2 regions of the Bacillus pretiosus genome follow, and region 2 is predicted to be linked to the other one. Evidence: riboswitches for the same ligand, from Rfam matches in the RefSeq annotation. Region 2 holds a riboswitch; the other holds the start of a gene.
The links. A riboswitch is a leader RNA that binds a small molecule or an ion and turns the genes downstream of it on or off. The one in region 2 is predicted to bind FMN.

Region 1: another riboswitch for FMN. It lies ahead of ACU8YW_RS07505 (ECF transporter S component); the one in region 2 lies ahead of ribD (bifunctional diaminohydroxyphosphoribosylaminopyrimidine deaminase/5-amino-6-(5-phosphoribosylamino)uracil reductase RibD).

What each region holds. Positions count from the first base shown of each region.
Region 1 covers NZ_CM129593.1:1,431,561-1,434,974, reverse strand. Annotated here, with positions in the region: gene ACU8YW_RS07515 (YpbB family protein) at 1-729, opposite strand, end outside; gene ACU8YW_RS07510 (ferredoxin) at 1,019-1,267, shown strand; gene ACU8YW_RS07505 (ECF transporter S component) at 1,391-1,969, opposite strand; FMN riboswitch at 2,132-2,271, opposite strand; gene ACU8YW_RS07500 (hypothetical protein) at 2,517-3,203, shown strand; gene ACU8YW_RS07495 (LysM peptidoglycan-binding domain-containing M23 family metallopeptidase) at 3,233-3,414, opposite strand, start outside.
Region 2 covers NZ_CM129593.1:3,961,080-3,964,493, forward strand. Annotated here, with positions in the region: gene ACU8YW_RS20215 (alpha/beta hydrolase) at 1-517, shown strand, start outside; gene ACU8YW_RS20220 (DUF2552 family protein) at 528-773, opposite strand; gene ACU8YW_RS20225 (CDGSH iron-sulfur domain-containing protein) at 913-1,119, shown strand; FMN riboswitch at 1,308-1,451, shown strand; gene ribD (bifunctional diaminohydroxyphosphoribosylaminopyrimidine deaminase/5-amino-6-(5-phosphoribosylamino)uracil reductase RibD) at 1,762-2,874, shown strand; gene ribE (riboflavin synthase subunit alpha) at 2,856-3,414, shown strand, end outside.

The sequences.
Region 1 (3,414 bases), 2.5 Mb from region 2:
GATAATCTCAGCCAATAGCGGAAATTCATTTTCTTTATCGTGAACTTCTTGTATAAAGAAGTGAATCGTACCCCAAAATAAAAAATACACCCGGAATATATCTTGTTTCGTAATTTCCGCTAATTGCTGCAATGTACAACCGATACGTTCATATCCTGTTAATCTATATGTTACAATCGTCGCTTCTACTACATCACCTTTTCCTAAAAGATTATGTATTTCTTTCCATAATCTTTTAGCCAATTCACTTCGCCTATATGGTATACCTGTTAAAAAGCGTTTTACCCACATCATTATTTCTGTATCTTGTTGAATGGGAATAAATTTCGTATTATTCTGTTGTAAATTAGATATAGTTTGAATAATTAATGATAAACGTTTCCAAAATGTTTCACCTAATTCACCATAGTGTAAACTATGTAAATGCGCGGGAAAAGCATACACTTCCTCCCATGTATGTAACTGCATTTTACCTTTAGATGTTAACAAATATGTATTTTCATGTATTTCTCGAATCAAATCTGCTTGCAACAACTTTGCAACTTCACGATCATAGTCTGTTCTATTTAACGATTTATATATTCCAAACAAAAATGAAATTCGGAACATGTTTCCATCTTGTAACGTTTGCGAAGATCGTTTTCCTTTTAATAAATAATAAATAGAAGAAACGGTCCTTTCACCATTCAATTGTTTTAAACAATACAATAAAGTATATTGTAGTTGCATTACCGCTTCCACCTTTCAATCTAGCTTAATTACTTTTTAGTATGATTGCACTTACTCATTAAACTTATCATATCGGCACTATGTACTTGTATATAGTATATTGTACCAAACGAAATAACATTTACGTATTTTGAAAATCTTATGACATAATGCAAAAATTAGTTGACACTCTAATTGATAAGGATTATCATTATAATTTTATGTTGAAAAGTTTTAAAAACCGTTTTACAATAAGGTTATAATTTTTATGGCGAGCTTTTCACATACATATTATCAGGAGGGAAAAAAGATGGCAAAATATACAATCGTTGATAAAGATACTTGTATCGCATGTGGTGCTTGCGGCGCTGCTGCACCAGACATTTATGATTATGATGATGAAGGTATTGCATTTGTAACGTTAGACGATAACCAAGGTATCGTTGAAATTCCAGATGTATTAATTGAAGATATGATGGATGCATTCGAAGGTTGTCCAACTGACTCAATTAAAGTTGCTGATGAATCATTTGATGGCGACTCTTTAAAATTCGAATAGTCTTTTATTAACTTCAAAAAATATCCCTCATTCATATGAGGGATATTTTTTGTTTTCTATTTTCATTCTACTTAATAAAAAACCACTAATAGTTCCATACTACTAATGGTTTTATTTTATATTTTATGCATTTTTCATTTTTGCAAACACCCATACTTTCAGGCGTGAGAATAACGCTACAAATACAATTGTCACAACAATTCCTTTAATCAAATTAAATGGTAAGATTGCCGTTACAACCGTTGTTCTTATAGCCTCGCTAGACATAGCTGGTGAATTTAAAAACCAAGTGTAAGCTGGGAATATAATGATGTAATTTAATACACTCATAATGAGCGCCATTGTAATTGTCCCTAGCATTAATCCTGTCGTTAAACTCTTAACAGTACGATACTTTCTAAATAAGAAAGCTGCCGGTCCAATAAATAAACATCCTGCAATAAAGTTAGCAATTTCTCCAACTGGCACTCCCGTTAAACTCCCTTGAATTCCGTAATGTAAAATATTCTTTATCGCCTCTACAATTATCCCTGCAACTGGCCCGAAAATAATTGCTGCAATTAGAGCTGGTACATCACTAAAATCAATTTTTAAAAATGGCGGAAGCCCTGGAAACGGGAAATCCAACATCATCAGTAAATATGCAATACTACTTAGCATCGCTACACTCACCATCTGCACTACACTGTTTTTTTGTTTCATCTTTCTCTCTCCTTTTCCATCGATCTTCTCATGGAAAGTGGAAAGGTTCTGCTATGCCTACTTTTTCATAGAACGAAAAAACCCTTTGTGTTTTACACAAAGGGAGAATTTAAGGCACATCAAACAGACGTTCAAATCCATATCTTTTTTGAACGCTTGAACCTCCATCTTCTCCCATCCAGACTATACTGTCGGCTTTGGAATCACACCAAATCCTGCCTTAACGGCTCGCGGGCTTAGAACAAAATCACATATAGTTCATCACCGCCGGTCGGGATTTTCACCCTGCCCCGAAGATAGACCGATATTCTATTTTCCACTTTATTATACAACAACATAATCGTATTGTGAACAAAAAAAGTGTAACTTATTAAAAATAAGTTATTAATTTTATATAATTAAAACCAATCACTATATTTTACAATACACCCCAGATTTTTTAGTATTCGGCATTTCCCCTATGAATCCCCTAGTCATATATAATGAAAAGTGATAAGATGTTGAATTGTTAAGATAAGAACATTTTCTGGATTATGGAGGAAATGTCATGAAAAAAGAAAAGAGACACTCTATTCGAGAAGCAATGAAAAAAAACTTAAGAAAAGAATACTTTTACTTAAAAAAAGAATTACTTTTCTACTGTCCAATTGATTTAGGCACATTCTCAAGCGAGACATACTATGCTGCTTTCGATGAAGATGGCATCAGTATTTATCAGTATGATAAAAAAACAGAGAGTAAATTAAAACTGTGTGAGCGTCACCCATGGAAAAGTTGGAATAAAGTGAAGGTGGATCATTATTTGACAACTTCTCAATTTATTTTTCAAGGTGAGCGAAACTGGATATTATCCCTTTTCCAAAAAGGAAAAGAAGCTCAAAAAATAATTGAAGAGCACACATCTTTACAAACTGAAGTTGTTTCCCGCTCCTTCTTGAAAAAACTTCCAGGGTTCCGTTCTAATGCACCGTTGAATAAATACATCGGCAGCATTTGCTACACTGCACTTATTGCATTTTTATTAAAATGGATGATTCCATTTCAAGCACCACAAATCGCCCTGTACTCCATTTCAATCGGTTGTATGCTTCTTGGTTTACTTTGTTTGACAATCGGTTTAATTGAACCGACTATTGTACTATTTCGAACGAACGAAAAAACAAGAACGAAAGTATTTTACTTATATAGCTACTTAGCTATTTCTGGATTTATATGTGTCTTTATTTTTTGGTAAAAAAAGAGCTAGTTTAACTAGCTCTTTTTTTACTTTACGTATAATTGTTGATTTGGATAAATCCTATCTTGCTGCAGTCCATTTTTATCTTTAACTTCCTTAACTGACATACTAAATTTCCGTGCAATACTAACTAAAGTGTCCCCTTTTTGGACGACATATAAGGATGAGGAAACAACTTCATTTCTCTGTTCATTTAGAACAAGCAATG
Region 2 (3,414 bases):
AAAATCTGTAGTTGACTGGCTAAAAAGTCGCTTTGGAACAAATATAACACTCGGTATTCATGGTGAATCTATGGGAGCTGCAACACTTCTTCAATACGCAGGACTTGTAGAAGATGGTGCTGATTTCTATATTGCAGATTGTCCTTTTTCTGATTTCTACGGGCAATTACAACACCGTTTAAAGGTTGAATTCCATTTACCTAAATGGCCTTTATTACCTTTAGCAAATGCTTTTTTAAAAGTACGTGACGGTTATACGATTCGCGAAGTTTCACCAATCGATTGTATAAAAAATATTAATAATCCCGTCCTCTTTATTCATAGTAAAGATGATGATTATATTTTAGCTGATATGACGAAATCACTATATGAAGCAAAAGAAAACAATAAACAACTTTATATTGCAGAACGCGGTGCACACGCTTGCTCTTATAACGAAAATAAAGAAGAGTATGAAGCAGCCGTTGATCAATTTTTAAACTCATATGTAAAAGAAACAAAAAACAGGCTTGCATAAGCCTGTTTTTTTATTGCGCTAAAACGTCTGTAACTTGTTCCATATTTACAGAAATCCATTGCATTGCATCATCTAACGTTGGAAATTCTGTCGTTTGAAATGTTACTTCATCTTGAAGTAACCAAACATCCTTTGCCTCTTGCCCTACACCTGCAATGGACCAATGTAACAAACTATATGGATGATTATCATTCAAAAATGATGCCCACGTGCGCTCATTTGCAATGTTTCGTAATGTATGTAATTGTTTATCCATCTCTCGTCACCTTACTCTAGTCAGTTATAAAAAACATTATAACACTCTCTTCTCTCCCAAAGAAAGTGCTCATTTTATATTGTCAAGTACTTCTCTTAATTATATGATGAAATTAAGCGTTTGGGAAGGAGGGATAGCGTTGGCGAAAGTACAAATTAAAGTAAATGATAATGGCTCTTTTCGCGTTACAGGGGACGTGGAATTAGTCGATTCACAAGGGAATGTATTCCCAGCAAAACCGGCATTTTCTTTATGCCGTTGTGGTTTATCAAAAAATATGCCTTATTGTGATGCTTCGCATAAAGGGAAATTCGAGTCTGTCGTTAGAGCACCAGAGGCAGAATAATTTTACATGTGACATGCACATTTTTTTGTGCATGTTTTTTCTTTTCATTAACTCTCGTCCCCCTTTTCCTTACAACATTCCTCGTACTTTTGTCCTCATTCCAACTTACATATATTTTCACACAATTCTTCACATTCGAATATTTTTTTCTAGCCTTTTATTTTTTTTGTGCTATAATTTGAGCAAACAACATCCTTCGGGGTCGGGTGAAATTCCCAACCGGCGGTGATGAAGTGCAAACTTCTAAGTCCGTGACCCGTTTTCAACTCGAAAACGGTGGATCTAGTGAAACTCTAGGGCCGACAGTATAGTCTGGATGGGAGAAGGATATGTTTTCTAGTAATTTTATATAGCGAATACACTTTTATTTCAGTATGCATATTTTTAAAGTTTCGTTTTGAATCTTTATATATGTTTTATTTTGTATACTTATGTTTCTATACTGAAATAAAAAGATACGACTAGCGTTTGAAAAATTCGATATTTTTGCTAGGTTTTTTCCTTATGCAAAAATACCAATCAACGTTAGGTTTCTTTCCTGTACTTTCGTATTCGAACTATATTTCTAGAAATCACGTCTCCCAAACCCCAAGGATATAAAATCCTTGGGGTTTTTTGATTTTTTCAGGAGAGGTGAAGAGAATGACAGATCAAGAATATATGAGGATTGCCCTACAGTTAGCAGAAGGGACATCTGGACAAACAAGTCCAAACCCTATGGTTGGTGCTGTTGTTGTAAAAGAAGGAAACATCGTCGGTATTGGCGCTCATTTACGTGCTGGTGAAGAACACGCAGAAGTTCACGCGCTTCATATGGCTGGTGAAAAAGCAAAAGGAGCTACCGTGTATGTAACACTTGAACCGTGTAGCCATTTTGGAAAAACACCACCTTGCTGTGAATTACTCATCAAAAAAGAAGTTAAGCGCGTTGTAATCGCTACTCTTGATTGTAATCCGCTCGTTTCTGGTAATGGAAAAAGGAGATTAGAAGAAGCTGGAATCGAAGTAACGACTGGTGTTCTTGAAGCGGAAGCAGTTTTACTAAATCGTTTCTTTTTTCACTACATGAAAACGAAGCGTCCATTTGTAACAATAAAAACAGCGATGAGCTTAGATGGAAAAACAGCAACTGTCACGGGTGAAAGTAAGTGGATTACAGGTGAAGAAGCACGAGCTGATGTTCACCAATATCGTCATACACATGATGCGATTCTCGTTGGAGTGAATACAGTTATAGCTGATAATCCGCATTTAACGACAAGAATTCCTAACGGAGGTAAAAATCCTATTCGTGTTATTTTAGATACCCATTTACGAACGCCACCATCTTCTCATGTCATAACAGATGGTTTAGCACCGACATGGATTATTGTCGGTAAGGATGTAAATAAAGAGAAAATAGCTTCTTATGAATCTGAAAATATAGCTATATTCCAAATGAAAACAAAACATATAGAAATCAAGGACCTCCTTTTCTTTCTTGGAGAGAAGCAAATTCTTTCTCTATTCGTTGAAGGTGGTCAAACAGTTCACGCAAGCTTCTTACAAACAAAGCATTTCAATGAAATTATAACTTATATAAGCCCGATATTAATTGGTGGGAATGATGCCCCTACTTTATTTGGTGGAAATGGTTTCGCAGCATTGCAAGATGCACTTTCCTTGGAAATTCAAGAGATGAAACAAATTGGTGATGATATAAAAATCGTTGCGAATGCCCGAAGTGAGGTGACGGAATGTTTACAGGAATTGTAGAAGAATTAGGAACGATTGCAAACATGCAACAAAGCGGAGAAGCGATGAAGTTAACGATCCATGCGAATAAAATTTTATCAGATGTTCACTTAGGTGATAGTATCGCGGTTAACGGTATTTGCTTAACTGTAACGAGTTTCACAACAGCTTCATTCACAGTGGATGCAATGCCTGAAACGATGCAATCAACATCACTTCGCATGCTTAAACAACACTCTAAAGTAAATTTAGAGCGGGCGATAGCTGCAAACGGACGATTCGGTGGGCATTTCGTTTCAGGACATATTGATGGCATTGGAACGATATTAAACAAAAAACAGCACTATAATGCCGTCTATTACAAAATAGCTATTTCTGATGAATTGCTGCGCTATTGTTTGCATAAAGGTTCCGTTGCTGTTGATGGAACGAGTTTAACAATATTTGATATAGACGAATCTTCCATCACAATCTCACTCATCCCGCACACAGTAAGTGAATCTGTTATCGGAGCAAAGAATGCCGGTGACATCGTAAACATTGAGTGTGACATGATCGGTA